3 regions of the Alloalcanivorax sp. C16-1 genome follow, and region 3 is predicted to be linked to each of the others. Evidence: predicted binding sites of a transcription regulator. Region 3 holds the regulator's gene; each other region holds the start of a gene.

Region 1 (9,991 bases), 320 kb from region 3:
AGAAAGCCGATGGCCCCGATGGTGATCACCGCCACCATGATCCGGCTCAGCGATTCGGAGCTGCCGTTTTGAAACTGGTCCCAGACGAACTTGCCCAGGCCCGGGCTCTGCGCCAGCATTTCCGCCGCGATCAGCACCATCCAGGCGATCCCCAGGGAGGTGCGCAGGCCGGCGAACATCATCGGCATCGCCGACGGCAGCACGATGGTGCGCACATGGGTGAGCCAGCCCAGCCGCAGCACCCGGCTCACGTTGTTGAGATCGGCGTCGACGCCGGCCACGCCCACGGCGGTGTTGATCACGGTGGGCCACAGGCAGCACAGCATCACCGTGACCATGGAAGTGATGAACGACTTGGGCACCAGCGGGTCCTGGCTGACATAGACGGCGCTCACCACCATCGTCACCAGGGGCAACCAGGCCAGCGGCGACACCGGCTTGAGCAACTGGATCACCGGGTTGAAGGCGCGATACAGAGTGCGGCTCAGGCCGATCAGGATGCCCAGGGGAATGGCCAGAAGAGAGGCCAGCACGAAACCCGCCGTCACCGTCATCAGGCTGGTGAGGATCTGGTCGAGAAAGGTGGCGCTGCCGGTGTAGGGAAAGATCCTCGGCTGGTAGGACGGATCCATCGCCTTGCGCTCCGCGTTGCGGGCGCGCTGACGTTCGTAGAAAGCCTGTTCCTCGCGGCGCTCCGCGGCGTGTTCCTCGAGCAATGCGGCGCCCTGCCCCCACACATCCAGCGGCCCGGGAAAGGCGCCCAGGGAGGTATGGATGCGTGGCGCCGCCAGGGCCCACAGCAACAGGAACACGGCGATGCCGGCCAGCGGCACCAGCAGAACATTGCCCAGCGCCCGCGGGGACACCGCCCGGTGCCCGCGCAACAGCTTGAGCCAGGGATTGAGTCCGGTTTGCCGGCTGATCGAAGTCATCTCACTCTCCTATGGCCACCGCGCTACGGGCGCTGGTCGTCTTTCAGGCCGATGGCGAATTTATCGAGATAGGCATTGGGGCGACGGCCGTCGTAGGTGATGCCGTCGATGAACCCGGACTGGGGCGGTTTGAAACCGTCCTCGCGGTCGAAATCCGGAAAGTCCGAGCCCTGCATCCGGCCTTCCTCGATCAACGCCCGGGCGGCCACCGCATAGATATCCGGGCGGTACACCCGGCGCGCCGTCTCCAGGTACCAGTCATCGTCCTTTTGCTCCGGAATCTGGCCCCAGCGCCGCATCTGGGTGAGGTACCAGATGGCGTCGGAGTAGTAGGGGTAGGTGGCGTGGTGGCGGAAGAACACGTTGAAATCCGGGATCGGCCGCTCGTCCCCTTTCTCGTATTCGAAGGTGCCGGTCATGGAGTTGGCGATCACCGCCTCGTCGGCGCCCACGTATTCGCTTTTGGCGAGCATCCGCACCGCCTCGGGGCGGTTGGCGTTGTCGTTCTCGTCCAGCCATTTGGCGGCGCGGATCAGCGCCTTGATCAGGCGGGCATGGGTGTTGGGGTACTTGCGGGCCCAGGCTTCGCTGACGCCGAACACTTTCTCCGGATTGTTTTTCCAGATTTCGTAATCGGTGATCACCGGCACGCCCACGCCTTTGAACACCGCCTGCTGGTTCCAGGGCTCGCCCACGCAATAGCCGTGGATAGTGCCGGCCTCCAGGGTGGCCGGCATTTGCGGGGGCGGCGTCACCGACAGCAGCACCTCGGCCTGCAGCTGCCCGGAGGTATCGCCGTTGGCGGGCGCGTAGAACCCCGGGTGGATGCCACCGGCGGCGAGCCAGTAGCGCAGCTCGTAATTGTGCGTGGAGACCGGGAACACCATGCCCATCTTGAAAGGCTCACCGCGATCCCGGTACGCCTTGACCACCGGTTTCAAGGCGCTGGCGCTGATCGGGTGCAGCGGTTTGCCGTCCCGGTGCTCGATGTTCTTCTTCATCTCCGCCCACACCGAATTGGCCACGGTGATGCCGTTGCCGTTCAGATCCATGCTGAACGCGGTGATGATCGGCGCCCTGGTGCCATAGCCGATGGTGGCGGCCAGCGGCTGACCGGCGAGCATGTGGGCGCCGTCGAGCCGCCCATCGATGACCCCGTCAAGAAGCACCTTCCAGTTGGCCTGGGCCTTCAGCGAGACGTACAGCCCCTCGTCCTCGAAGAACCCTTTCTCGTAGGCCACCGCCAACGGCGCCATGTCGGTGAGCTTGATGAAACCCAGCGTCAACTGGGGCTTCTCCGGCCAGCCGATGGCCGGCTCGGCGGCGGACAGGCCGGCGCTGCTCAGCACCGCCAGACCCGCCATCAGCCACCGGGCCAACCACCGGCCGGGGGCGGATCGTTTCCGAAAACGGGCCTTGCACATGGCTTTCTCCTATCAATCGGCTCTTTGCGATTGGCAAAAAAAACGCCCACCACGTTTCCGTGGTGAGCGCCTTTGCTCGTTCTAACCGCAACTTGTGAGCGGGCCCGCCTGCGTCGGCCGGCCCGCGAATCATCAACTCAACCGGAGATATTCAATTTCCATGCCAGCCCCTGAGCCGGCCTGGCGCCGTTGACGGGGCCGCCCGTGGCCAGGGGATCGCGCCAAAACGGGGCGCCGTGCGGTGTGGTGGTGCGCTGAAGCGGTGCGGGGAGCCATGCAGGGAGGGCCACGGAACGCGGTGAGCCGGCGGCGGCCGGCCCGCAACGAAAAAAGCCCGCCGGAGGCGGGCTTTTTCGGGGTTTGGTGGGTCGTGATGGGCTCGAACCATCGACCAATTGGTTAAAAGCCAACTGCTCTACCAACTGAGCTAACGACCCGTCGAACGAGGCGCAAATAATACGGATTTATTTCCGGATGACAAGGGTTAGGGCGGAATTTTTTCTCGATTGGCGCCGGATCATTGATAGATCGTTGGATCTTTGATCAATGCCTCCTCGAAGCCCTGGCGACGCAGGCGGCAGCTGTCGCAGCGGCCACAGGCGCGGCCGTCGGCGTCGGCCTGGTAGCAGGACACGGTGAGGCCGTAGTCCAGGCCCAGCTCGGTGCCACGGCGGATAATGTCGGCCTTGGACAGGTGCATCAGGGGCGTGGCGATCTCGATGGGGTGGCCCTCCACGCCGGCCTTGGTGGCCAGCCCCGCCAGGGTCTGGAAGGCGTCGATGAACTCGGGCCGGCAGTCCGGATAGCCGGAGTAGTCCACCGCGTTGACGCCGATGTAGATGGCACTGGCGTCGACCACCTCGGCCAGGCCCAGGGCCAGGGACAGGAACACGGTATTGCGGGCCGGCACATAGGTGATCGGGATGCCGTCACCGCCCTCCTCCGGCACCTCGATGGCGTGATCGGTGAGCGCCGAGCCACCGATGGCGCCCAGGCCCAGTTCGATGACCCGGTGGGATTCGGCGCCCAGCGTCCTGGAGACCCGGGCGGCGGCGTCCAGCTCCGAGCGGGTGCGCTGGCCATAGTCGAAGGCGATGGTATGGCAGCGATAGCCCTGGTGGCGGGCGATGGCCAGGCAGGTGGCGGAATCCAGGCCACCGGAAAGCAGCACCACGGCGGTGTTCATGGCGATTCTCCTGTTCGGCTTCGTAGGCGCGCGTTGATCGGCTCAGCGGCCGCGGGCGTCGTTCCAGAGCAGCTTGTGCAGTTGCAGCTGGAAGCGCACCGGCAGACGGTCGGCGACGATCCAGTCCGCCAGGTCGGCACCGCTCAGCTGGCCGTGCACCGGCGAGAACAGCACGTCGGAGACGCGCGCCGCCAGTTGGTGCTGGTCCAGCATGAAGCGTGCCCAATCATAGTCCCGCCGGTCGGCGAGCACGAACTTCACCTGGTGGTGGGGGCGCAGGTGCGGGATGTTGTCCAGCCGGTTGTTGTGCTGCTCACCGGAGCCCGGCGCCTTCAGGTCCATGACCACCGAGACGCGCTCGTCCACCGGCGCGATGTCCATGGCGCCGCCGGTTTCCAGGCTGACCTCGTGGCCCCGATCACAGAGGGCGGTGAGCAGCGGCAGGCAGTTGGGCTGGGCCAGGGGCTCGCCGCCGGTGACCGTGACGTAGTGGGCGCCGTGTTCGGCCACCTGGTCGAGAATGTCGTCCAGGGAGCGCTTCTCGCCGCCCTGAAAGGCGTATTCGGTGTCACACCAGACGCAACGCTGGGGGCAGCCGGTCAGGCGCACGAAGACGGTGGGCCGGCCCACGGTGCGGGCTTCGCCCTGCAGGGAATGGAAGATTTCGGTGACGCGCAGTTCCACGGTAATTCCGGGCTTGGGGACTGGGTCGGGGATTCTAGGGCCTGTGCGGCGGAAATGATAGGTGGGCGGCGGCGGGCGCCCGGAGCGTATCGCGGCTGAAGCGGATCCGCTTCAGCCGCGATCCGATTTTCAGTTACCGCCGAGCTGCTTGAGCATGGCCTGGGCCATCTCCGCTTCGGATGCGTCCGGGAACTGTTTGATCAGCTTGTGCAGCGTGACCTTGGCTTCCGAGGTGTTGCCGGCCTGGGCCTGCAGGCTGGCCAGCTTGTAGAGGCTGGTCGGCGCGCGACTGTGGTTGGGGTATTCGTCCACCACGGTCTGGAACTGCTGGCGGGCCTTGTCCAGCTGGGGCGTCTTCTGGTTGCTGTAAACCTCGCCCAGCCAGAAATGCGCATGGGCGCGGAACTGCCCCTGCGGGAAATCCTTGAGATAGTTTTCGAAGGCGGTGGCGGCGGCGTCGAAATCCCGTTCGAGCAGCTTGCCACGGGCCGCGGTATAGGCGGCGCGATCCGCTTCCGGATCGGCGGGGGCGCTGTTCTTGCCACCGTCGTCGCCGGCTTCGGCATCGGTTTGAGGTGCGTTCTTGGTCTGATCGACCAGAGCGTTGATACGGGTATCCAGGTCCAGGTAGCGCTCGCGTTCGGCGGCCTTGAGGCGATCCAGCTCGTGGCGCAATTCCTCCACCTGCCCTTGCAGGCCCTGGATCTGCTCCTGGTATTGCTCGATCTGCTGCATCAGCACGTAGAGGCCCTCATCACCGCCCTGGCCGGCGGTGGCGGGGTTCGCCGAACCCCGGTCGCCGGAGGAGCCACGCTCCTCCACGACCAGGGGCCCGGTGGACTGCGCCTGGGCGCAGACCGCCGGGCCGGCAAGCAGGAACGCCAGAGTGGCGTGTTTGAATACCTGCTTGAAGCTCATCATCGGTTACGGACGGCCGGCGGTGTAGTTCAGTACCACGCGACGGTTTTTAGCCCAGTCCATTTCGGTGTGACCGAAAGCGGCGGGCTTCTCTTCGCCGTAAGCAACGGTTTCCAGCTGGGAAGCGCTCACGCCTTGTACGCGCAGGAACTTCTGAACCGCTTCGGAACGACGCTCGGACAGAGCCACGTTGTACTCACGGGTACCGCGCTCGTCGGCGTGACCTTCCAGACGCACCTTGGCGTTCGGGTTTTCCTTCAGGTACTTGGCGTGGGCGCGCAGGCTTTCGAACGCGGCCGCCGGTACGGTGTTGCTGTCGAAGGCAAAGTAGATCACCCGGGTGTCGGTGGTGCCGTCATAGTTGGACGGATGGTTGTGGAAGTTTTCCGCGGTCAGCGGAATGGAGCTGGTTTCCGGCTTGGACGGCTTGGGACGCTCGACCGGAGTGGTCGGCGTGGTCTGGGTGTTCTGACCCATGGTATCCGTGGAAGAGGTATCTTCCTCGGTGGGGGTGCTGGAACACGCGGCCAGCAGGCCAGCAAGAATCACGGCAAGAAACGGATTAATGAACGAACGCATACGAAAACTCCTATTGATTTCCTGTATTGGAACTCTGAGATCCGTTCAGAGGAACGGCGACCAGGCCGGTTCCCTGACTTCCCCTTCCTTCGACGGAAGCTCCACCTTCACTCTCCCGTCGATGGACACGGCTTGCAGGACCCCCGTACCCCGGTATTGCGTCCCGTAAATTATCATACTTCCATTGGGCGCAACACTGGGCGATTCATCCATATCAGTCTTTGTGACGATATCGAACGTACCGCGCTGGAGGTCCTGCACACCGACATGGAACGAGCCGTTCCGCCGGTGCACATAAACCAGATAACGACCGTCGGGGGTCACGTCCGGGCGGGCGTTGTAGGCCCCCTCGAACGACACCCGGCGGGTGGACTTGTCATTGATGTCGAGCTCATAGATCTGCGGCCCGCCGGAGCGGCTGGAGGTGAACACCAGGTGTTCGCCGTCCGGCATCCAGCGCGGCTCGGTGTCGATGCCGTAGTGGTCGGTGAGCTGTTCCAGGGCACCGCTGTTCAGGTCCAGGCTGTAGATGTCCGGGTTGCCGCCCTTGGACAGGGTCACCGCCAGCCGCTGGCCGTCCGGGGACCAGGCCGGGGCGCCGTTGATGCCCTTGTACTGGGCCACCACCCGGCGCTGGGCGCTGGCCAGGTCGTGCACGTAGATCTTCGGCAGGCCGTCTTTCTCGAACGACACATAGGCGATCTTGGAGCCGTCCGGTGACCAGGACGGGCTCATGATCGGCTCCTTGCTGCGCACGATGGTGCGCACCCGGGCGCCGTCGGCGTCGGCGTATTGAAGCTGGTACGGATTCTGGGTGCCCCGGTTGAAGGTGACGTACAGAATCTTGGTGGAGAACGCCCCCTGGATGCCGGTGAGCTCCTCGTAGATGCGGTCGGAGATGGCGTGGGCCACGTCCCGCAGCTGCGACGCCGGCGGCCGGTAGCTCTCGGTCATCAGCTGCTTTCCCCGGGCCACGTCGTACAGCCCGTAGCGCACCTCATAGGCCCCGGAATCGGTCTTCTGCATGCTGCCGACCACCACGTATTCCTGATTGAGGACGCGGAAATCCCGGTAGCTGAGCTGGTCGGCGCTGGTCGGCCGGCTGAGCATGTCGCCGGGCTCCAGGGTCTTGAACTGGCCGCTGCGGTGCAGGTCGGCGCGCACGATATCGGAAATGTTTTCCGGGGCGTCGGCGGCCCCGGCAAAGGGCACCACCGCGATCGGCACCGCGTCCACGCGGCCCTCGGTGATCTGGATCATCAATTCGGCGCGGGCACTGAGCGCCAGCATGGTCAGAGCCATGACGGCGGCGGCGCGGGCGACGACGGTTCGGGCGTTGATAATTCGCATCATTGCACATCCCTGGGACTGAAAACGATCACGAAAGTACGGAACTGCTCAAACTGTTTGCCATCCGGTACCGGCAGCGGGCTGGCCAGCTGCACGGCGTTGACCAGCGAATCGTCGAAGTTCGGGTAGCCGCTGGACTTGGCCACCTGCACATTGACCACCTCGCCGCCGGGAATCACCTGAATCCGCACCTGCACGCTCAGGTCATTGCGGTTGCGGTAGTTGCCGGGAATCCGCCAGCGCTGGGAGATGGCGTTGCGGATGGCGTCCTCGTAGCTGGCGGTTTCCTCGGTCACATCACTGTCCGCCGGGCCGGAGCCCGGGTTCTCGGCGACCTGGTCGCGCTTCTTGCGCGCCATTTCCAGCTCTTCCTCCGCCATCAACTCCTCCATGCTGGGCTGATCGAACTCCGGCGCCGGCTTGGCTTTCTCCGGCTTCGGCTTCGGCTTTTCGGGCTCGGCCTTTTTCGGTTCCGTCTTTTTCGGTTCCGGTTTTGGCTCGGGCTTCGGCTCAGGTTTTGGCTCGGGCTTGGACTCTTTCTTCGGCTCCGGTTTCGGCTGGGGCTTGGGCTCCGGCTTCGGTTTCGGCTCCGGTTTGGGTTCCGGCTTCGGCTTCGGCTTGGGTTTGGGCTCCGGCTTGGGCTCGGGCTTCGGTTCCGGCGCCTTTTCCGGGGCGGCCTTCTGGTCCTTCTCCTCCCGCGCCGGCGTGGTGTTGGCGTCCGGGGCGCGACGGGTCTCTTCCATTACCGTGGCCATCACGTGGGGCGGAATATCCGGCGGCCGGCGCAGTTCCGGGTCCGAGGACCAGGTGAAGACCATCAGGCCCAGCACCACCAGGTGCAACAGCGCCGAGAAGCCGGCGGCAACCCCGCGATCACTCATGAACGCCCCGGCGGCTCCGTGACCAGCCCCACGTTCGTGACCCCGGCCCGCTGCAGCTCGGACATCAGCACCACCACCTTGCCGTAGGGCACGTTCTGGTCACCTTCCACCAGGAACAGGGTCTTGGGTTTCTGCTTGCGGATGGTGAGCACGTGGCCCTTGACGGTGTCCAGGCTGGAGGCGGTCTGCCCGCCGTCCTCGCCCACATTGATGTGGTAACTGCCGTCGGCGCGCACCGTGATCATCACCGGTTCGTCGTTGTTGAGAATCGGCGCGCTGTCCGCCTGCGGCAGGTCCACGGACACCCCCTGGGTCATCATCGGCGCGGTGGCCATGAAGATCACCAGCAGCACCAGCATCACGTCGATGTAAGGCACCACATTGATGTCGGCCATCATCTTGCGCGGCTTGCGAACCCGTATACCACTCATAAGCGGGCCTCCGTGGCTCAAGCGTCGCGGCCATGGGCCTGGCGGTGCAGCACCGAGGAAAACTCCTCGGCGAACACCTCGCAGTCACCCAACAGGGATTCGGACTGGGACGCGAACCGGTTGTAGGCCATCACCGCGGGGATCGCCGCGAACAGGCCCATGGCCGTGGCCACCAGCGCCTCGGCGATACCCGGCGCCACCACGCTGAGGGTGGCCTGGGTCACGTTGGCCAGGGCGCGGAAGGAGTTCATGATGCCCCAGACGGTACCGAACAGGCCGATATAGGGGCTGGTGGAGCCCACCGTGGCCAGGAACGGCAGGTGCTTGGTGAGCCGGGACTGTTCCCGTTGCAGCGCCACCCGCATGGCGCGCTGGGCGCCTTCCATGATGGCGTCCGGGCCGCGCGTGGACTTGGACAGCCGCACGAATTCCTGGAAGCCGGAACGGAACACCGCCTCGCTGGCGGAATCCGGATTGGGCTTCTTGCGCACCTGGTTATAAAGGCTGGAGAGGTCTTCGCCGGACCAGAATTTTTCCTCGAACGCCTTGTCCGCGCGACGGGCACGGCCCAGCACGCGGTAGCGGTTGACGATCATGTACCAGGAAATCAGCGATGCCAGCAGCAGCACCAGCATGACCACCTGAACCACCGGCCCCGCATTGGTGACCAGCGACAGGATCGACATACTGGACGACGTTTCATCCATTTACCCCAACTCCTCGACTTGAGCCTTGAAGGTTGCATACAAGGGCGCCGGCAAAGCCGTCGGCTTGATGCCGTCGGCGCTGACACAGGCCACCTTGATCTCCGCCTCGCACAAAAGTTCCCCGTCCCGGGTCACTTGCTGGGCGAACATCAGCGTGGCGCGGCCCAGGTGCGTCAAACGGGCGCTTACCCGCAGGTCGTCGTCGATCCGGCCGGGCTTGCGGTAGCGGACCTGGCAGGAGTGCACGACGAACTGGTAGTTCTCTTCCGCCAGGCCGTAATGCTGATAGCCCAGCGAACGCAGATATTCGGTTCTCGCCCTTTCCATGAACTTCAAATAGTTCACGTAGTAGACGATGCCACCGGCGTCAGTGTCTTCGATGTAGACGCGGACCGGTAGGGCAAATTCCGAAGTTCGAGAAGATTTTTCACTCATTTAAACAAATCGTCGTCGCGGGCCGGGCTGGACAGGCCGAAATGCCGCCAGGCGTGGTTGGTGACCAGGCGCCCGCGCGGGGTGCGCTGGATGAAACCCTGCTGGATCAGGTACGGCTCCACCACCTCTTCCAGGGTGCCGGCGTCCTCGTTGAGCGCCGCCGCCAGGGAATCCAGCCCCACCGGGCCGCCGTCGAACTTGTGCATCATCAGGTTGAGCAGGCGCCGGTCGGTGCCGTCCAGGCCGTGGCTGTCCACTTCCAGCATGTCCAGGGCCCGTTCCGCCACCGGGCCGCTGATGCGGCCGTCGCTTTTCACCTGGGCGTAGTCGCGCACCCGGCGCAGCAGCCGGTTGGCGATGCGCGGGGTGCCCCGGGCGCGGCGCGCCACTTCCAGGGCGCCGTCCTCGTCGATGGGGATGGCGAGAATCCCGCAGGATCGGGTGACGATGCCGGACAGGTCCTC
Region 2 (9,991 bases), 580 kb from region 3:
GCCCTGGGCGGTGGCCTGGAAATCGCCCTGGCCTGCCACCACCGGGTGGCGCTGAACAACCCGAAAGCCCAGTTCGGCTTTCCCGAGGTAACCCTGGGCCTGCTGCCCGGCGCCGGCGGCGTGGTGCGCACGGTGCGCATGCTGGGCATTCAGAACGCCCTGATGCAGGTGCTGATGCAGGGCCAGCGGCTGAAGGTCGAGAAAGCCAAGTCGGTGGGCATCATCGATGACATCGCCGAAAGCGAAGAGGCGATGCTGGCCAAGGCCCGGGAGTGGATCAAGGCCAACCCGAAAGCCAAACAGCCCTGGGACGAAAAAGGCTACAAGATCCCCGGCGGCACCCCGAGCACCCCGGCGTTCGCCCAGAACCTGCCGGCGTTCCCGGCCAACCTGCGCAAACAGCTCAAGGGCGCCAACTACCCGGCGCCGCGCAACATCATGGCCGCCGCCGTGGAAGGGGCCCAGGTGGGCTTCGACGACGCCTTGACCATCGAAGGCCGCTACTTCGTGGAACTGGCGCGCAGCCAGGTGGCGAAGAACATGATCAACGCCTTCTTCTTCAATCTGCAGGCGATCAACGCCGGCGCCAGCCGTCCCAAGGATGTGCCCAAGTACAAAGCCGAGAAAGTGGCGGTGTTGGGCGCGGGCATGATGGGCGCGGGCATTGCCTACGTCACCGCCCGCTCCGGCGCCCGGGTGGTGCTCAAGGACGTTTCTATGGAGAACGCGGAGAAGGGCAAGGCCTACTCCGAGAAGCTGCTCGACAAGGAAGTGTCCAAGGGCAAGATGAGCCAGGAGAAGAAAGAAGAAATTCTGGCGCGCATCACCCCGGCCGCCGACGCCAAGGCCCTGGAAGACGTGGACTTCGTGATCGAGGCGGTGTTCGAGAACACCGAGCTCAAGCACAAGGTGTTCCAGGAAATCGAGGACGTGGTCAACCCGGACGCGGTGCTCGGCTCCAACACCTCGACCCTGCCGATCACCGGCCTGGCCGAGGGCGTGAAAAAGCAGGACAACTTTATCGGCATCCACTTCTTCAGCCCGGTGGACAAGATGCCGCTGGTGGAAATCATCCGTGGCAAGAACACCAGCGACGAAGTGCTGGCCAAGGTGTTCGACTACACCTTGCAGATCAAGAAAACCCCCATCGTGGTGCACGATTCCCGGGGCTTCTTCACCAGCCGCGTGATCGGCACCTTTATCAACGAAGCCATCGCCATGGTCGGTGAAGGGCAGAACGCCAACTCCATCGAACAGGCCGCCACCCAGGCGGGCTACCCGGTGGGGGCGCTCAAGCTGATCGATGAGATCAACATGAAGCTGTCCCTGAAGATCGCCGGCGAGTACAAACAGGCCGCCGAGAAAGGCGGCGGTGAAGCGCGGCAACACCCGGCGCTGGCGGTGATGGAAAAGATGGTCAACGAGCTGGACCGCCCGGGCAAACTGGACGGCAAGGGCTTCTACGAGTACCCGGAAGGCGGCAAGGCCCACCTGTGGCCGGGCCTGAAGGAGCAGTTCCCGGCCCGGGAGGCGATCCCGTTCCAGGACATGCAGGAGCGCATGATGTTCGCCGAGGCCCTCGAGACCGTGAAGTGCTTCGAGGAAGGGGTGATCGATTCGGTGGGCGACACCAACATCGGCTCCATCTTCGGCATCGGCTTCCCGGCCTGGACCGGCGGCGTGGTGCAGTACATGAACCAGTACGAGGGTGGCCTGCGCGGCTTCGTGGCCCGTGCCGAGGAACTGGCCAGCACCTACGGCGAGCGCTTCACGCCGCCGAAACTGCTGGTGGAAAAAGCGGAAAAGGGCGAGATCTTCAAGTAACCACCACGCCGCTTCCCGCGACCCGAAAGCCCCGCCGCAAGGCGGGGTTTTTTTTGTGCAGGCATCAGGCGATACCGGCCAGGTATTGCTCGCGCAGGGGCAGCCGCGCCGCCTCGATGTGATCCACCAGATGTTCCGCGTCCTCGGCGATGGCATAGATACGCCCCGAGCCCCAGGTGTGCAGCCACGGCAGGCCCAGGAAATACAGGCCCGGGCTGGCGGTGACGCCGCGCCGGTGTTTGGGGTAGCCGGTGGCGTCGAAGGCCGGGGCGTCGATCCAGGAAAAGTCCGGCGCATAGCCGATGCACCAGATCACGGCGGCGATGCCTTCCGCTTCCAGGTCCAGTTCCCTGTCCAGGTCCCGGGGCGGTTGCCACACCGGTTCATAGGGTGGCTCGGTGGGCGCGTCGATGCCCTGGCGGGCGATGTAATCGTCGATGCTGTTCTTGATGCGCGCGTTGGTGGCGTCGGCCTGGTCCAGGTTTTTGCCCAGGTCATCGCCGAAGCGGGCCTGGCCGGCTTCCACGTTTTCCAGCCGTCCGTGCAGGCGCATGCCTTCCAGGGCGAAGCGGCGCAGGTCGATGTCGCGGCCACCGTCGCGGCCGGTGACGTAGTGGTTGGCCTTGGCGCGCACCTGTTCCTCGGTGAGGTGCGCCTGCACCGGAATTCGGTAGTGGCCCATATCGTCGAGCCAGTCCACCACGTCGCGGCCCCGGTAAAAGCGGGACACCCGGGGCGCCGGGCCCACCGCCAGATGCACCCGGCGGCCGGCCAGGTGCAGGTCCTCGGCGATCTGGCAGCCGGACTGGCCGGTGCCCACCACCAGCACCGGGCCTTCCGGCAGCGCCTCGGGGTTACGATAGTCGGAGGCGTCCAGCTGTTTGATTCGCGCCGGCAATCGGCGCGCGTAATCCGGCACCTTGGGCCGGTGGTAGCTGCTGATCGCCATCACCACCTGGTCGGCGGTGAGCGGACCCCGGTCGGTGTCCAGGCGGTAGCCGCCCACCGGCAGGGCACGCACCGCCTGGACGGTAATGCCTTCGATCAACGGCGGCTCGAAGGCGGCGCGGAACCGTTCCATCCAGGCGACGATCTCGTCCTTCACCATGAAGCCGTGGGGATCGTCGCCGTCGTAGGGATGATCCGGCAGCCGGCACTGCCAGTTGGGCGTGACCAGGCAGAAGCTGTCCCAGCGTTGTGCCTTCCAGGCGTGGAAAGCCTGCTCTTTTTCCAGCACCAGATGCTCGATGTCCCTTTGCCGGAGCAGATAGCTGGTGGACAGGCCGGCCTGGCCGCCGCCCACCACGATCACCGGGTAATGGCGTTTGGCGAAGGTCATGGGGTTTCCTCCTCGGTGGTGGCGGCACCCACCCGGGTCACGGTGACCCGGGCATCGGCCTGATCGGCGAATTGCCGGCCCCGGGTTTCCAGGGCCAGCAGCTGGCTGTCGGCGCTGGTACAGCGGAAGCCGTATTTCTGCTCGACGCGGTCGCCGGCCAGGGTCAGGGCGTCCCGGCTCAGGGTCAGGAATTCCGCCAGCGGGTAACTCTCGCCGGCGCGCAGAAAATCGTGGATCACGGTGGACGGGGAGTAGCAGCGCTGTTCGCTGTGGTCCGGCCAGCGCACGTTGAAATGCACTTCAGGCATGGTGGCCTCCTTGACGGGAAAGTGGGGAAGACGTGGCGAAAGGGCGGCCCAGGTACGGGGTTTGATGATGGTTCCAGAACGGGCGCCGTTGATCGCCAAGGCTCAGGGTCAGTTGGCCGCCGGCGGTGACCCGGCCGACCTCGGCCACGGCCAGGTCCCGGGCCTGGAAGCGCCGGCTCACCTCGGCCACCCGGTCCGGGGCCACCGCCAGCACGAAGCCATAGCTGGGGAAGGTGCGCAGCCAGCGCGACAGGGGCACCTCGGCCGGCCGGGGCAGGGCATCCAGGTTCAGGTCCGCGCCCACCCCGGAGGCTTCCAGCAGCATCAGGGCGGTGCCCACCGGCCCGGCCATGGAAATGTCCTTGCCGGCCCGGCACAGGCCGTCCTCGGCCAGCCCCGGCAGGATGGCCAGATCACCGCGCAGCCGCGCGCCGGGGGCGTCGCTGCTGGCATCCCAGTTGTCGCCCACGGCCCGGTAGCGGCCGCGCAGGTCACAGGCCACCAGCAGGGTGTCGCCGGGGCGGGCATCGAAACTGGTGAGCAGGGCCCGGGCGCGGCCCAGGATCGCCACCGACAGTTGCGGCCGGTCGCAATGGGCGTTGCTGTGGCCGCCCACCAGGGGGACGCCGTATTTGCCCGCCGCCTCGCGCAGCCCGGCCAGGATCGCCGCGCTCTGATCGTCGCCCCGGCTCCACAGCGCGTCGGTGACCGCCAGAGCGCGGCCGCCCATGGCGGCGATGTCGCTGACGTTCACCATCACGCCGCAGTAGCCGGCGAAGAACGGCTCGGCGGCCACGAACTCGTTGACGAAGCCTTCCATGGCCATCAGCAGGAAGCCGTCGCCGTCGGCCAGAGCGGCGGCGTCGTCGCCCAACGGCAAGTGGCCGCTGTCCAGGCCGGCGAGGCCGGCCATCACCGGGCGGATGTCGGCCTTGTGGGCGAACGCCGGGGTCGCGCGCAGAATGGTGATCAGCGTCTCCAGATCCACGGCGCCTCCCTAGGACGCGCGCCGGCCGGTGGCCAGCAGCGGCAGGCGTCCCTCCGGCAGGGGCGGGTAGTGGGACAGCCGCGCGCGCATCAGCACATGGTCGCGACCGTGCAGCGAGAGGGGACGCAGGCTGTCCCAGTGCAGGGCGCGGAACAGCGCTTCGTTGGCGGCCTGCACCTGGGCGAAGAACGCCTGGCAGCCGCGCGCCCGGGCGCTGCCCACCGCCAGCCGGATCAGGGCGCTGCCCAGGTGGGCGTCGCGCCGATAACCGCGTGCCACCGCCAGCCGCGAGCCGTACCAGATGCCGGGGCGGTCGCTGTGGATGCGCACCGTGCCGACCACCTCGTCCGGGCCGCCGGCCACGTAGGCCACCGCCACGATGGTCAGGGCGCGGCGGTCCAGGGCATCGCCGTCGTCGCCGTCGAACAGCCCCTGCTCGGCGCAGAATACCCGGCGGCGCAGGTCGCGGGCGGCCTGGTGTTCCCAGGCTTCGGAGGTCAGCTTCACCGCGTACTCGCGGCTGCGAAACGGGGTCACCGGCTCCAGGATCATGAGGCCTGCTCCACGTCTTCGAAGGCGGAGAGGGACGAGCAGGCGCCGCAGCGGCCGCAGCCGGCCTTGATGTCCGCCGAGCGCAGGCCGCCGCCGCGCAGCAGTGCGCCCAGCGGCTCCAGAATGCGGCGCATGTGCGCCGCCGAGGGCGAGGGGTGATGTGCCAGCGGCGTGCCGGAAATCGGCACGAACGGCACCACGAACGGGTACACGCCCAGTGCCACCAGCCGCTCGCACAGGGCCAGGGTGTCGTCCACGGTGTCGCCCAGGCCGGCCAGCAGATAGGTGCTCACCTGGCCGCGCCCGAACACGTCCACGGCGTCGGCGAACGCCTCCAGATACTGGTCCACGCTGATCGACGCCTTGCTCGGCATGATCGTTTCGCGCAGGGCCGGGGTGGCGATCTCCAGGTGCATGCCCAGGCTCTCGATGCCGCTGTCGCGCAGCCGCCGGAACCAGGCCCGGTCGTCCGGCGGCTCGCACTGGCCCTGGATCGGCAGCTCCACGGCGGCGCGCACGGCGCTGGCGCTGTCGCACAGGACCCGGGCGCCGCGATCCTGCAGGTTGGGGGTGCCGGTGGTCATCACCATGTGTTTGACGCCGTCCAGCTCCACCGCCGCCTTCGCCACCTCGGCCAGCTGCGCCGGCGTTTTGTGGGCAATGGTGCGGCCCTCGTCCAGGGACTGGCCGATGGCGCAGAACTGGCAGGACACCTTGCGGTTGTTGTAGCGAATGCAGGTCTGCATCACGGTGGTGGCGAGCACGTCCTTGCCGTGCAGGGTGGCGATGTGGGAATAGGGCACGCCGTCGGCGGTGCTCAGATCATAGAAGCGTGGCCGGGCGGTGAACGCCATGCGCGCGATTTCCCGGCCACCCCGGGTGACCCGGCTGCCGTCCAGTTGATAGGGGGAGTCGCCGGCGCCGGCGGTGTGCACCGGAATCATCACTACCTTGCCGCCGATCTCCACCGCCTTGTGGTCGGAGGGGCCGGCGCCGCCACGGCGGCTGGGGGCGCCGGCGGACGGATCGCTCAGCCGCACGCCCCGGGTCTGCAGATCATTGATGAGCCGCTGATTGAAGCGGGTACTCTTGCTGCTCATGCTCATCGCTCCCGATGGGGGCCCCGGCGGCGTCGCCGTGCGGGCCGTGAATATCCTGCAGGTCATGGACGGTGGCCGCCGGGCGGCGGTCGATCAGCAGGCTCAGCAATTCCGGGCGGGCGTAATGCCCCACGGAATCCATCATCCGCTTGCGCTTGAGAATCAGGGCCAGGTCCAGGTCCGCCACGCACAGCCCCTCGCCCTCGGTGACCGGCTCGCCCAGCACCTTGCCTTCCGGCGACACGATCATTGTCATGCAGCCGCCGCGCAGGGCTTTTTGCTGCGCCGGGTCGTCGGTGATGGCCTGGATCTGGTGCTCCTCCAGCCAGCCGGTGGCGTTGACCACGAAGCAGCCGGACTCGGCGGCGTGGTGGCGCATGGCCGCCTCGATCTGATCGGCGAACACCGGCCCCACCATGGAACCGGGAAACTGGGCGCAGTGGATTTCCTCGTGCTGGGTCATCAGCGCGTAGCGGGCCAGCGGGTTGTAGTGTTCCCAGCAGGCCAGGGCGCCGATGCGGCCCACGGCGCTGTCCACCACTTGCAGGCCACTGGCATCGCCCTGGCCCCAGATCATGCGCTCGTGATAGGTGGGCGTGATCTTGCGGCGTTTTAGCAGCAGGCGGCCGTCGCCATCGAGCACCACCTGGGTGTTGTAGAGCGTGCCCCGGTCCCGCTCATTGACCCCCAGCACCACCACCATGCCGTGGCGGCGGGCGCGCCCGGCGACCCGGTCGATCTCCGGGCCCGGCACCGTCACCGCCCGCTGGTACAGGGCGAGGTGGTCCGGGCCGGAGAACGCCGGGGCGCGCACGAACGAGAAGTAGGGGTAGTAGGGCACCAGGGTTTCCGGGAAAACCAGCAGCTGCACACCCCGTTCGGCGGCGGCGTCGATCCAGTCACAGACCTTGTCCAGGGTGCCGCCGGCGGTGTCCAGGTCCGGCGCGATCTGCGCCGCCGCCGCCCGTACCGTCCTTGCCTCGTTCATGGCGCCCTCCTTACAGGGTCCAGGTGTCGAGGATGAAGGCGTTGTCCCGGCGATGGAGCAGCACCAGGTCCAGCACGTCCAGTGGATTGATTGGTTTTATTCCCTCAATCAATGAAGGCTCGCCGTGCCCGTAGAGGGCCTGGAGCGCGAACCGGCAGGCAAATACCTTGCCGCCTTCGCCCATGAACTTGGAGAGCTGGTTGTTCACCGCCAGGTGGCCCGGGAAGGCCTCGTCGCCCAGGGTCGGGAACCCGCGCTGCAGGCCCAGGGTGACGCCGGGGCCGTACAGCAGCACCGAGGTATCAAACCCTTTGCGCAGCAAGCGCGTCGCCTGCAGCATGTTGACCAGGCCGATGGAACCCTCGAAGGCCACGGTATGGAAGGTCACGAGCGCTTTCTCGCCGGGTTCCGCCTTGACGTCCTCGAACACCTTCTCTTCGTAGTCGACGAAGAAGTCGCCTTTCTGATGCGCTGCTTTTTCTACGGTGGGCATAGCCGCCTCCCTCTGCGTATGTCGTTGTGGCGCCCGTGATCGGGCACTGGCAAACAACTGCAATCAAGATGCCAATCAAGTGGTAAATTGATTGATTGGTTCGGGCCGTTATGGCCCAATGGGCGGCGTTTGGCCGGGGTGCGGCGATGGTGCCCGGGCCGGCGACCAATCAAAGCGGTAAGCGGCGCCCGTCACCCCCCGGCGCCGGTGAACAACCCTGGTGCAGAGCATGACCATCGATAGTGCGAAACAGGACGGCTGGCGGCCGCAACTGAAGACCGGGGGCAAGGCGGTGTACCTGCGCATCGCCGACGCCATCGGCGACGATATTCTGGCCGGCCGGCTGACCGTGGGCGAACGGCTGCCGCCGCTGCGCGATCTGGCGGCGGCGCTTAACCTCAACTACGCCACCGTGTCGCGGGCCTACAACGAGGCCCAGCGACGGGGGCTGATCTACTCGCGGGTGGGGCAGGGGTCCTTCGTGTGCCAGCCGGGCCGGCTCAGCCGGCGCAGCGCCAGCGCCGCCCGCGCCGTGGACATGACCATGAACCTGCCGCCGGAGTCCCGGGACCCGCTATTGCGCGAGCGCATGGAGGCGGGGCTGCGTTCCCTGGGGCCGGATCTGCAGCCGCTGATGCGCTATCAGGAGTTCGGCGGCTCGCCGGAAGACAAGGCGGCGGCGGTGGCCTGGCTGCAACGCCGCCCCCTGCGGGTCAGCGAGGACCGGGTGCTGGTGTGCCCGGGGGTACAGAGCGCGCTGCTGGCGGTGCTGGGCAGTCTGGCGCGGCCCGGCGACGTGGTGCTGTGCGAATCCCTGACCTATCCGGGCCTGCGCGCCATCGCCGGCCAGCTCGGCATTCGCCTGGTGGGGCTGCCGCTGGATGAGGATGGCTTCGACCCGGACGTGCTGGCGCGGCTGTGCGCCGAGCATCACCCCAAGGCGCTGTACTGCAACCCGGTGCTGCTCAACCCGGCGGTGGTGACGCTCAGCGAGGAACGCCGCCATCGGGTGGCGCAGATCGCCCGCAAGCACAACCTGCCGATCATCGAGGATGACGCCTACGGTTTGCTGCCCAGCCACCGACCGCCGGCGCTGGCCAGCCTGGCGCCGGAACTGACCTACTATCTTTGCGGCTTCAGCAAATCCCTGGGGGCCGGGCTGCGCGTGGCCTACCTGGCGCTGCCCTCGGCGCGGCTGCGGTCCCGGCTCACCGTGACCCTGCGCGCCACCACCGTGATGGCCTCGCCGATCACCGCCGCGCTGGCCTCCTGCTGGGTGCAGGACGGCACCGCGGATCTGGCGCTGTCGCTTACCCGGCGCGAATCCCAGGCCCGTCAGGCCCTGGTCACCGAGATTCTCGCCGGCGCCGATTACCGCTCCCACCCGGAGGCGTTCCACGTCTGGCTGAAGATGCCCGAGCCCTGGAGCCGGGTGGCGTTCGCCGCCCGGCTGCGTGCTCAGAACATCAACGTGGTGGTCAGCGACGCCTTCGCCCTCAATGGCAAGCCGCCGGAAGCGGTGCGCCTGTGCCTGGGCGGTCCGGCCAGCCGCCAGGACCTGGCCCAGGCGCTGCATCTGATCGCCGACGCCCTGGAAGAACCGGGCGCCGCCAGCGCCGGTTTCTTCTGACCCCCCCTAAACAGGGGTAGTGGCGGGGTGCCATCGGTCATGCTAATGTCCCGTTCTCGATCGTTAAGGGGACGGAGCCGGATAACTGAATAACAGGCCCCGACCCGGATTGTGGGGGATAAATGCTGACCGGAACCTTTGACCTGCCCGGCGGGTTGACGTTGCGTCCTGCGCGGACGTCCGACACCGCCTTTCTGCGCGAGCTGTACGCGGCCACCCGGTCGGATCTGGGACTGCTGCCTGAAGCCGAGTTCGCCGCCTCCCTCATCGATTTGCAATTCAACGCCCAAACCGAGGGCTACGGCCGTGATTTCCCTGATGCCATGCATTTCATCATCGGCCTGCACCAGGACCGTATCGGTCGGTTGATCCTGGATTTCAGCATCGGCCGCGTGCACGTGGTGGATCTGTCGTTGATTCCCGCCGCCCGTGGCCAGGGGCATGGGGCTTCGCTGCTGCGGGCCATGCAGCGTACCGCCGAGCGGGTGGCCGCGCCGGTGATGCTGGCGGTGGACCGCGGAAACGCGGGTGCCCGTGAGCTCTACGTCCGGCTCGGTTTCCGCTCCGAAGGCGCCCGTGGCGACTTCCATGAAGCCCTGGTGTGGTGGCCGCCGGCCGTGGAGGCCCGGGCATGAGTCTGACCCTGACCCTGACCCAGGCCCGGGCGGCTCTGGATAGTGGCTTCGTGCTCGATCTGACGCCGCCGTTGACCCTGTGGTTGCGGGAGGTGAATCCGGTCACCGGCCCCGGTGAGGCCTTTTCAATGATT
Region 3 (9,991 bases):
ACCCTGTACCGGCGCGCCTCCTTCCTGCGTGACCGGCTCGGCGAACGCCTGTTTCCCGCCGGTATCGACATCCGTGAGGATCCGCTGCAGGTGGGCGGCAACGGCTCCGCCGGGTTCGACGCGGACGGTCTGCCCACCCGTGCCCAGGCGTTCGTGGAGGACGGTGTGCTGAAGCGTTACGCGCTCGGCCTGTACGCGTCACGGCGTCTGGAAATGGCGCCCACCGGCAACGGCGGCGGGGTGCGTAATCTGTCCATCACCGACACCGGCGAGGACCTGGCGGCGCTGATGCGGCGCATGGGCACCGGCGTGCTGGTCACCGAGGTGATGGGGCAGGGCGTCAATCTGGTGACCGGGGATTATTCGCGGGGCGCCGCCGGTTTCTGGATTGAGAACGGTGTCATACAGAAGCCGCTTCAAGAGTTTACCATTGCCGGAAATCTGGGGGACATGTTCGCCGGCATTCAGGGGAGCGGTACCGATGTGGACCGTCGCGGCAACATTGCCTCCGGATCCCTTTTGCTGGCCGCGATGAAAGTGGCCGGCGTTTGAATCGTTATTTTTTTATTTGCTGAAAGCAAGGGAAGCTATCCATGAGTGATGTGAATCCGTATCAACAACCGGAAGCCGATGTCGTTGGCAACGCGACGGCCCCGGGAGATATGCAACTGAGCGAGCCCCGCAAGGTGACCGTGGGCGAGGCGCTGGGCTGGATCGGCGACGGCATGAAGCTGCTGTCCGGTCACTGGGGCGTGGTAATCGGGGCCCTGGTGCTGATCTTCGTGATCACCACCGTGTTGCAGTTCATTCCGTTGATCGGCCCGCTGGCGCAGCCGTTTCTGATGACGCTGCTGTACGGTGGCCTGGTGAAGATGTTTCACCGCATCGACACCACCGGCCAGTCCGATTTCACCGATCTGTTCGCCGGCTTTTCCCAGCGTACCGGTCCGCTGCTGCTGCTGTCGCTGGCCCAGCTGGGTGTGTTCCTGGCCATCGGTTTGCTGGTCGGTGGCCTGATGGTCATGACGCTGGGCGCCGGCGCGCTGTCGGGCATGGATCCGGGAGCAACCAGTGGTGGTCTGAGTGGCGGGCTGTTCCTGGTGTTGATGTTGGTGGCCGTGGTCGTGGTCACCTTGGTGGCGTTTCTGTTCTACTTCACCGTGCCGCTGGTGATGCTCACCGATACCGGCCCGGGCCGGGCCCTGAAACTCAGTTTCCAGGCGTGCCTCAAGAACCTGATCCCGATGGTCGTCTACGGTCTGGTGGCCACCGTGATCGTGGCGCTGGCGGCGCTGCCGGCGCTGCTCGGCTGGCTGTTCGTGATGCCGATCCTGGCCGGCGCCTTCTATCTGTCCTTTAAACAGGTCCTGACCGCGTCATGATCAATCCCTACCAGGGCCCGGAAGCGGACCTGGGCGGGCCCGCCGGCCCCGGCCCCGAGCGGGTCGGCGCCGCCAGGCGCCGGCCGATCGGCCATGGCTGGCTGTGGTGGCGGCGGGCCTGGCGGCTCACCGCCGCCAACCGGGTGCTCTGGTGCCTGGCCCTGCTGGTGTTCATGGCGGTGATCATGGGCATCAGCCTGCTCGGACTGTTCGTGCCGGTGCTCGGCAACTTCGCGCCGACGCTGATCGGGCCGGTGCTGGCGGCCGGTCTGATGCAACTGGCCTGGCGGCGCTGGCACGATGAGGAGTTCGATTTCGGGCAGCTGTTCGCCGGCTTTTCCCAGCGCACCGGGCCCCTGTTCCTGACCGGCCTGACCCAGGTGGGGCTGCAGATTCTGTTCACCCTGGTGATGGTGGCGGCGGCGCTGCTGCTGTTCGGCCGGGAAATCGCCGCCCTGTTTACCGCCGGCTTCCAGGGCGAGCCCCTGGATCCGGCCTCCGCCTCGGCGTTCGGGCAGATGGGTATCATCAAGACCGCGCTGCTGATGCTGATCATGGTGGCGGTGTCGATCCCCTATATGGCGGTGATCTGGTTTCAGGTGCCGCTGGTGTTCTTCGGCGACCGCCGGCCCCTGCCGGCGCTGAAGGAGAGTCTGGTGGCGGTGCTTCGCAACTGGCTGCCGATGCTCTGGTACGGCCTGGTGCCGATGCTGTTCTTGCTGCTGCTGGCGGTGTTGCTCGGTGTGCTGCTGGCCGGCGCGAATCTGCTGTTCGGCGCGGACAGCCTGGCCATGCTGGTGGTGGGCCTGGTCAGCGGCCTCCTGTCCCTGGTGTTCGCCCTGTTCTTGCTGGCCCTGACCACGGTGTCCGTCTACGCCTCGTTCCGGGATATCTTCGGCGTCGGCGACGACGAACCGGACGCCACGCCGGATTTGTGAGGAGGCGGCCGCCAGGCCGCTAGAGCAAACTGGCGTAGAGAATCGTCGCCAGCCCCAGAAACGCGAAGAACCCGACCACATCCGTAATGGTGGTGAGCACCACCGACCCGGCCAGCGCCGGGTCGATGCCCATGCGTTTCATGGCGATGGGAATCAGGGCCCCGGCGCCGGCGGCCACCACCAGGTTCAGCACCATGGCCGAGGCGATGATCATGCCCAGGCTGGCGTCGTCGAACCAGAGCGCGGCGGTGGCGCCGATCACCAGGGCCCAGAGCAGGCCGTTGAGCGCGCCCACCGCCAGTTCCTTGGTGAACAGATAACGGGTATTGCCTTCCTGCACCTGGCCCAGGGCCATGGCGCGGATCACCAGCGTCAGGGTCTGGCTGCCGGCGATGCCGCCCATGCTGGCCACGATCGGCATCAGCACCGCCAGGGCCACCACTTTTTCCAGGGTGTTTTCGAACAGACTGATCACCGCCGAGGCGGCCAGGGCGGTGAGCAGGTTGATGCCCAGCCACAGGGAACGGCGCCGCACCGTGTGCCACACCGAGCCGAAGGTGTCCTCGTCCTCGTCCAGGCCGGCCATGCCCATCAGCGAGTGGTCCGCTTCCTCGCGGATCACGTCCACCACGTCATCGATGGTGATCCGGCCCACCAGCACGCCGTTCTCGTCCACCACCGCGGCGGTGATCAGGTCGAGCCGTTCGAACAGCTTGGCCACGTCGTGGGCGGGGCGGTCGGCGGGGATCGCCTCCACGTCGGTGCGCATGGCTTCGCGCACCGTGGTGCCCGGGTCGGAGATCAGCACCCGGGTCAGCGGCAGCACGCCGATAAACTGGTTGCGGCGATTGACCACCAGTAGGTTGTCGGTGGTTTCGGGGATTTCACCGCGACGGCGCAGATAGCGCTGTACCACGCCGAAGGTGATCTCCGGGCGCACCGTGATCACGTCGGTGTTCATCAGGCCGCCGGCGGTGTCCTCCGGGTAGCTCATCACCTGTTCCAGGCGTTCCCGGTTCTGCGCGTCCAGGGCGGCCAGCACCTGGCTGGTGACCTGCTCGGGCAATTCCTGCAGCAGGTCGGCCAGGTCGTCGGTGTCCAGATCCTCGATCAGCGGGACCAGTTCTTCCGGCGGCAGGTCGCGCAGCAGTTCCACGCGCACCTCCTCGCCCAGGTACTGCAGCACCTCGGTTTCCTGCTCCTGGCTGAGCAGGCGCCAGAGAATTTCCCGTTCCCGGGGCGGGGAGGATTCCAGCAGGTGGGCGGTCTCGGCGCCGGGCAGGCTGTTGAGCAACTGGCGCACCTGGGAAAAGGTGCCCCCGGCCAGGGCCCGGTTAACGGCGTTGAGATTGCGCTTGTGCTGACTTTGTTCGGACATGACCCCTCCTCGCTGTGCGCCAGTTTAACCCAGCGCCGGCCAGGGAAGGATCAAAGGGTGAAAAAGCGGCCGCTACTCGCCTTCGTCGAACTTGCGTTCGAACAGGTCGGCCAGTTCGTCCATGGCGGGCACTTCGTCCTCGCCGTCCACCCGCACCGTCAGGGTGGTGCCCTTGGCGGCGCCCAGCATCAGCAGGCCCATGATGCTTTTGGCGTCGATCTGGCGCTCGCCGTGCAGCACCTGGATGGTGCAGCTGTAGCGGCAGGATACGCTCACCACCTTGGCGGCGGCGCGGGCGTGCAGGCCGAGCTTGTTGGTGATCGTCAGGTTCCGCTCAATCATCCATCCAGCTCCCGGTGGCGCACGTGCAGGGGCACGCCCTTTTCGCGCAGCCGTTGGGCCAGCTGTTCGGTGATGTAGACCGAGCGGTGGCGGCCACCGGTGCAGCCCACCGCCACGGTCACGTAGCTGCGATCGTTGGCGCCGTAGGCGGGCAGCCAGCGGTCCAGGAAGTGAAAGATGTCGTCGAGCATGGCGCCGCTTTCCGGGTGGCCGCGCAGAAACTCGGCCACCTTGTCGTCGCGGCCGGTGAGCGGGCGCAGGTCCCCCTGCCAGTGTGGGTTGGGCAGGGCGCGCACGTCGAACACCAGGTCGGCGTCGTGGGGCAGGCCGTTCTTGTAGCCGAACGACTGGATCAGCAGGGACAGCCGCACGTCCCGGCGCGCCACCCGCTGGCGGATCATATTGCGCAGGGTGTGCACGTCCAGGTTGCTGGTGTCGATCACCAGATCGGCGAGCTGGCGGATATCGGCCAGCAGTTTGGCTTCCAGCTCGATGGCGTCGGCCAGGGTGCGTTCGTCGCCGCTCAGGGGGTGCCGGCGACGGGTGGCGCTGAACCGCTTCAACAGCGTGGCCGGCTCCGCCTCGAGAAAGATGATCTCGGTGTCCAGCGGCTGCTGGCGCAGTTCCTCAATGATGCGATTGAACGCCAGCAACTGGCGGGGCAGGTTGCGGGCGTCCACGCCCACCGCCACGCGCTGCGGCGCGTGGTCCTCGTTCTGCAATTGCGCCGCGAGGGTGGGGAGCAGGCCCAGGGGCAGGTTGTCCACGCAATAATAGCCGTGGTCTTCCAGGGCCTGGAGGGCGGTGGTCTTGCCCGAGCCCGATCGTCCGCTGAGGATGGTCAGTTTCATAGCGATGGTCCGGCCGACCGGCTCAGGATGCCAGGCGAATTTCGGCCTCCGATTCCACCGCGGTCTGATACAGACGCTGATTGCCGTGGGCGTGGCGCAGGTCGCTGCGGTAGTCGTCGTCGTTGAACAGATTGGCCAGGTGGCTGAGGGTCTTGAGGTGCTGTTCCGGGTTCTGTTCCGGCACCAGCAGCACGAACACCAGGTCCACCGGACGCCCGTCCACCGCGTCGAAGTCCACCGGTTCGGACAGCTTCAGCAGCAGGCCGATGGCGGCGTCGCAGTGACCCAGCCGGCAGTGGGGGATGGCGATGCCCTCGCCGATGCCGGTGGAGCCCAGCTTTTCGCGGGCCACCAGGGCGTCGAAGACTTCCTGCTCGTTGAGGCCGCCACAGCTGGCCGCGGCCAGCTGGGCGATTTGGTCGAGCAACCGTTTTTTACTGGTGACCGCCACGTCGTCATAGGTGCGGTCTTCGGTGAGCAGTTCGCGTACTCGCATAATCGGGTTCTGGGCGACCTAGTGGCCGTGCTTGCGGCCCACGGTCTTTTCCTTGTGTTTGAGAATTTGCCGGTCCAGCTTGCTGGTCAGCGCATCAATGGCCGCGTACATGTCGTCCGCCTGGGCGGTGGCGAACAGGTCCGCTCCGGATATATGAATGGTGGATTCCGCCTTATGGCTCTTGGGCTCCGGGGAAAGGATCACCTGAACGCTGGTGATCTGGTCGGAGTGGCGCTCCAGTTTGGCGAACTTCTCGTCCACGTAGTCACGCAGGGCGTCGGTGATGTCCAGATGGTGGCCACTGAGGTTGATCTGCATAGCTGGCTCCTTCTCTCTTGTCGAAGAGATATCCGTTCCGGTCCGGCCTAGACCAGCCGCTTGCGCGCGCTGGAGGACGGGATTCGCATCGCCTCGCGGTACTTGGCGACGGTGCGGCGCGCCACCTTGATGCCCTGGTCGTTGAGCAGGCTTGCCAGCTTGTTGTCGCTGAGCGGCTTGCGAGGGTTCTCGGCGGCGACCAGCTTCTTAATGATGGCACGAATGGCGGTGGAGGAACACTCACCGCCGCCGTCCGTGTCCACATGGCTGGAGAAGAAGTACTTGAGCTCGAACACGCCCCGGGGCGTGAGCATGAATTTCTGGTTGGTGACCCGGCTGATGGTGGATTCGTGCATCTCCACCGCCTCGGCGATGTCGGCCAGCACCAGCGGTTTCATGGCTTCCTCGCCGTAGTTGAAGAAGTCCTGCTGCACCTCGACGATGCGGCTGGCGACCTTGAGCAGGGTGTCGTTGCGACTTTGCAGGCTTTTCAGGAACCACTTGGCTTCCTGCATGCAGTTGCGCAGGTACTGACCGTCGTCGCCGCCCACCTGCCGCGCCATCTGCGCGTACTGGGCCTGCAGATTGACCTTGGGCAGCACCTCTTCGTTGAGCTCCACCCGCCAGCCGCCCCGGTGGGCGCGCACCACCACGTCGGGCACCGCGTAGTCGGCGGTGTCGCCGCCGATCTGCTGGCCCGGTGCCGGGTCCAGGGTGCGCAGCAGACCCAGTGCCGCCACCAGGTCCGCCTCACTCACCGCCAGGGCGCGACGCAGGCCGGCGTAGTCGTGTTTTTCCAACAGCTCCTGGTGGACCAGCAGGGCGCGGGCGGTGTCCAGATGAGGGGTGTCGGCGGCCAGCTGGGCCAATTGCACGCCCAGGCATTCGGCCAGGTCGCGGCTGGCCACGCCCACCGGGTCGAACTGCTGCAGGCGGTGCAGCACCGCCACCACCTCGTCGTCTTCCAACGGGTCGTCCGGGTCGGCGATCTGGGTCTCGGCGGTGCCCACCAGATCCTCGAGGGAAACCGTGACATAGCCGCGCTCGTCCAGGGCTTCCAGGATGATCTGGGCGATCACCCGGTCGCGGTCGCTCATCGGGGTCAGGTTGAGCTGCCACTCCAGGTGGTCGAGCAGGGTGTCCGGGTTGGCGTGGCGCTGTTGCCAGGCGTCCGCGTCGTCGCCTTCACCGGCGCCGGCGCTGCTCTGGCCCACATAGAGGTCGTCCCACTCGCTGTCGGTTTCCACGCTGCCCTCGACCAGGTCGTCCAGGGCGTCGTCGCGCTCCAGCTCCATCTCGCCGTCGCCGTCCGGGTCGTCCGCGGAAAAGTCCTCGGCGCCGTCTTCCAGCTCCAGCAGGGGGTTGTTCTCCACCGCCTGCTGGATCTCCATGCGCAGGTCCAGCGTCGACAGCTGCAGCAGGCGGATTGCCTGCTGCAGCTGGGGCGTCATGGTCAGCTGCTGGCCGATTTGCAGTTGTAGAGTGGGTTTCATGCTACTGGGTCGCTCGTTCCCGAAGTCGGGCAGCATAGCAGCATTAATTTGCTTTAAGCAATAATCATGCCAAGTGTTGCTTTTCCCGGGGCGAGGGTGTAGGGCGGGGCCGGCGCGGGTGGCCGGTTCCGGTTATAGCCGGAAGTCCGCCCCCAGGTAGACGTCGCGAACCTGCTGGTTGCCGAGAATGGTGGTGGCGTCGCCGTCGGCGATGATGTGACCGGTACTGACAATATAGGCCGTGTCGCAGATGTCCAGGGTTTCGCGCACGTTATGGTCGGTGATCAGCACGCCGATGCCCCGTTCCTTCAGGTGGCGGATGATGCCCTTGATGTCGTTCACCGAGATCGGATCGACGCCGGCGAAGGGCTCGTCCAGCAGGATGAAATCCGGGTTGGTGGCCAGCCCGCGGGCGATTTCCGCCCGCCGGCGTTCGCCGCCGGACAGGCTCATGCCCATGGAGTCGCGAATGTGGTCGATGTGGAACTCGCTGAGCAGGCTTTCCAGTTGCTCCTCGCGCTGCGCCTTGGTCATTTCCTTGCGCGTTTCCAGGATCGCCATGATGTTCTGCTCCACGGTGAGCCGGCGGAAAATACTGGCTTCCTGGGGCAGATAGCCGATGCCCCGGCGGGCGCGGCCGTGCATCGGCAGGTGGGTGATGTCGTCGCCGTTGATTTCGATGCGGCCGGCATCGGCGGCCACCAGACCCACGATCATATAGAAGCAGGTGGTCTTGCCGGCGCCGTTGGGGCCCAGCAGGCCGACGATCTGGCCGGCTTCCACTTCCAGGGACACGTCCTCGATGACGCGGGTGCTTTTGTAGCTTTTGGCCAGGTTATGGGCGCTCAGATGTGCCATTCAGGGGGTCTCCGTGTTGCCGTCTTGAGCGCCGTTTTCGCCGGCCGGCTCGGTGTTCTTGGCCGGGATCACCAGCCGCACGCGCTTGTCGCCTTCACCGCTGGCGTCCACCCGCCGTGAATCCAGGTTGTACTGCACCCGGGCGCCCTCGAAGGTGTTGCCCTGGTGGTCCACATGGGCGTCGCCGGTAAGCACCAGCCGCCGGGCGCGCAGGTCGTAGACCAGGTTCCTGGCCCGCGCCTGCAGGTCCTCGCCCTCGCGCATGCGCACCGGATTGCCGGTGGCCTCCACGCGTACCAGTTGGTTGTTCTCCGTGAACAGCCGGATCACGTCGGCGTTCAGGCGCCGGTTGCCCTGGATCAGTTCCGCGTCGCCGCGGTACACGCCGGTGCCGGCGCTTTGCTCGAAGGTGGCGCTGTCGGCGCTCACCTCCACGGGCTGGCCGCCGGGAGGCTGGGCGGCGCCGGCCAGGCCGGCGAACAGCAGCCCGAACAGGCCGAGCCCTTTAATTGCTGCCCGTGAATTCACTTACCACTCCTTTTTCGAGGGTCATTTCGCCGCTGGTCAGGTCCGACCGCATGCTGCCGGCGCGGGTGTTGCCGTCGCGATGCTCCAGGGTCAGCGCGCCCGGCGAGCGGACCTGGCTGGCATCGTTCAGATACTCCAGTTCGTCGGTGCTGAGCGTGACGCCGTTGGTCTCGCTGCGTGCCTTGACCTGATCCAGAAACACGATCAGGTCGCCGTTGTCGCGCACTTCACCACGGCGGGAACGGATGGTCCAGATGCCGTTGTCGTTTTCCATGCGCAGATCCGGCTCGGTGAGCGTGGTCAGCGCCTCCCGTTGAAACTGCTCCAGGTGATCGGCCTTGAGCTCGTAGCTGACCTTGCCGGTGTCCCGGTCATAGGCCTTGGCGGTAATGGTGTCGGCAATGATCAGCGGGGCGCTGAGAAAGGCCTCGCGATCGTCCTCCAGGGGGTTGTCCCACTCGTGCAGGGTCATCAGCACGATCAGGCCGAGCAGCAGAATGCCGGAGGCGCTGAGCAGGCCCTGGCGTCTCACGGCGCCTCCCGCAATGCCAGCAGGGCATCGCAGATTTCACGGACCGCGCCGTCGCCGCCACGGGCCCGGGTAATGTGATCGGCGGCCTGCCGCGCGCAGGCATGGGCGTTGGCGGGGGCGAAGGCGATCTGGGCCCACTGCAGGGCCCCCACGTCCGGTTCATCGTCGCCGGCATAGCCGGTTTCCCGGGCACCGATACCCAGGCGCCCGGCCAGGTCGGCGAGGGCGACGGCCTTGTCCTCGCGGCCCTGAATGACGTGCTCGATGCCCAGTTCCCGGGCACGGCGCGCCACCATGGGCGTGTCCCGGCCGGTGATGATGGCCAGGGTGACGCCGCTGGCGGCCAGCTTCTTGAGGCCGTGGCCGTCGTGCACGTGAAACACCTTGAGGGTTTCGCCGTCCGGCCCGTAGTGCAGGCGGCCGTCGGTCATCACGCCGTCCACGTCGAACGCCATCAGGCGCAGGGCGCGGGCATCGGCGGTGGAAATCGAAAAAGCCATTACATCACTCCGGCGCGCAGCAGGTCCTGGGTGTTGAGCGCGCCGATCGGTCGACGCTGGTCATCACAGACGATCAGGCCGTTGATCTTGCGCGTTTCCATGATCTGCAGCGCCTCGGCGGCGAGCAGCCCCGGGGCCATGGTCACCGGGTGGCTGGACATCACCTCGGCGATGCCGGCCTGGCGGATATCCAGGCCCTTCTCCAGGGTGCGGCGCAGGTCGCCGTCGGTGAACAGACCGATCAGGCGGTCGTCCTCGTCCACCACCGTGGTCATCCCCAGGCCCTTGCGGGTCATTTCCAGCAACGCCTCGGACAGACTGGCGTCGCGGGGTACCCGCGGCAGGCGCTCCCCGGTGTGCATGATGTCATCCACC

The links. The regulator sigma-54, encoded in region 3, starts transcription at its own class of promoters, with help from an activator protein. The targets are predictions, from matches to a motif close to TGGCACNNNNNTTGCTNT.
Region 1: the regulator sigma-54 is predicted to act here: its motif matches at 2,505-2,522, upstream of ACLD0W_RS09320 (CmpA/NrtA family ABC transporter substrate-binding protein).
Region 2: the regulator sigma-54 is predicted to act here: its motif matches at 7,649-7,666, upstream of ACLD0W_RS10460 (MSMEG_0572/Sll0783 family nitrogen starvation response protein).

Annotation. Positions count from the first base shown of each region.
Region 1 is NZ_JBKFTK010000002.1:446,849-456,839, reverse strand. Features, by position in the region: gene ACLD0W_RS09325 (ABC transporter permease) at 1-932, opposite strand, end outside; gene ACLD0W_RS09320 (CmpA/NrtA family ABC transporter substrate-binding protein) at 956-2,296, opposite strand; tRNA gene ACLD0W_RS09315 (tRNA-Lys) at 2,718-2,793, opposite strand; gene queC (7-cyano-7-deazaguanine synthase QueC) at 2,874-3,542, opposite strand; gene queE (7-carboxy-7-deazaguanine synthase QueE) at 3,585-4,226, opposite strand; gene ybgF (tol-pal system protein YbgF) at 4,356-5,144, opposite strand; gene pal (peptidoglycan-associated lipoprotein Pal) at 5,151-5,723, opposite strand; gene tolB (Tol-Pal system beta propeller repeat protein TolB) at 5,769-7,025, opposite strand; gene ACLD0W_RS09285 (energy transducer TonB) at 7,073-7,954, opposite strand; gene tolR (protein TolR) at 7,951-8,385, opposite strand; gene tolQ (protein TolQ) at 8,403-9,092, opposite strand; gene ybgC (tol-pal system-associated acyl-CoA thioesterase) at 9,093-9,527, opposite strand; gene ruvB (Holliday junction branch migration DNA helicase RuvB) at 9,524-9,991, opposite strand, start outside.
Region 2 is NZ_JBKFTK010000002.1:703,778-713,768, forward strand. Features, by position in the region: gene ACLD0W_RS10425 (3-hydroxyacyl-CoA dehydrogenase NAD-binding domain-containing protein) at 1-1,824, shown strand, start outside; gene ACLD0W_RS10430 (MSMEG_0569 family flavin-dependent oxidoreductase) at 1,889-3,163, opposite strand; gene ACLD0W_RS10435 (MSMEG_0570 family nitrogen starvation response protein) at 3,160-3,471, opposite strand; gene ACLD0W_RS10440 (sll0787 family AIR synthase-like protein) at 3,464-4,459, opposite strand; gene ACLD0W_RS10445 (MSMEG_0567/Sll0786 family nitrogen starvation N-acetyltransferase) at 4,469-5,011, opposite strand; gene ACLD0W_RS10450 (MSMEG_0568 family radical SAM protein) at 5,008-6,111, opposite strand; gene ACLD0W_RS10455 (Nit6803 family nitrilase) at 6,068-7,099, opposite strand; gene ACLD0W_RS10460 (MSMEG_0572/Sll0783 family nitrogen starvation response protein) at 7,110-7,592, opposite strand; gene ACLD0W_RS10465 (PLP-dependent aminotransferase family protein) at 7,822-9,222, shown strand; gene ACLD0W_RS10470 (GNAT family N-acetyltransferase) at 9,345-9,857, shown strand; gene ACLD0W_RS10475 (DUF6916 family protein) at 9,854-9,991, shown strand, end outside.
Region 3 is NZ_JBKFTK010000002.1:124,922-134,912, forward strand. Features, by position in the region: gene pmbA (metalloprotease PmbA) at 1-552, shown strand, start outside; gene ACLD0W_RS07730 (BPSS1780 family membrane protein) at 663-1,382, shown strand; gene ACLD0W_RS07735 (BPSS1780 family membrane protein) at 1,379-2,320, shown strand; gene mgtE (magnesium transporter) at 2,340-3,698, opposite strand; gene ACLD0W_RS07745 (HPr family phosphocarrier protein) at 3,771-4,040, opposite strand; gene rapZ (RNase adapter RapZ) at 4,037-4,891, opposite strand; gene ptsN (PTS IIA-like nitrogen regulatory protein PtsN) at 4,914-5,387, opposite strand; gene hpf (ribosome hibernation-promoting factor, HPF/YfiA family) at 5,406-5,705, opposite strand; gene ACLD0W_RS07765 (RNA polymerase factor sigma-54) at 5,753-7,198, opposite strand; gene lptB (LPS export ABC transporter ATP-binding protein) at 7,331-8,056, opposite strand; gene lptA (lipopolysaccharide transport periplasmic protein LptA) at 8,057-8,584, opposite strand; gene lptC (LPS export ABC transporter periplasmic protein LptC) at 8,562-9,116, opposite strand; gene ACLD0W_RS07785 (KdsC family phosphatase) at 9,113-9,616, opposite strand; gene ACLD0W_RS07790 (KpsF/GutQ family sugar-phosphate isomerase) at 9,616-9,991, opposite strand, start outside.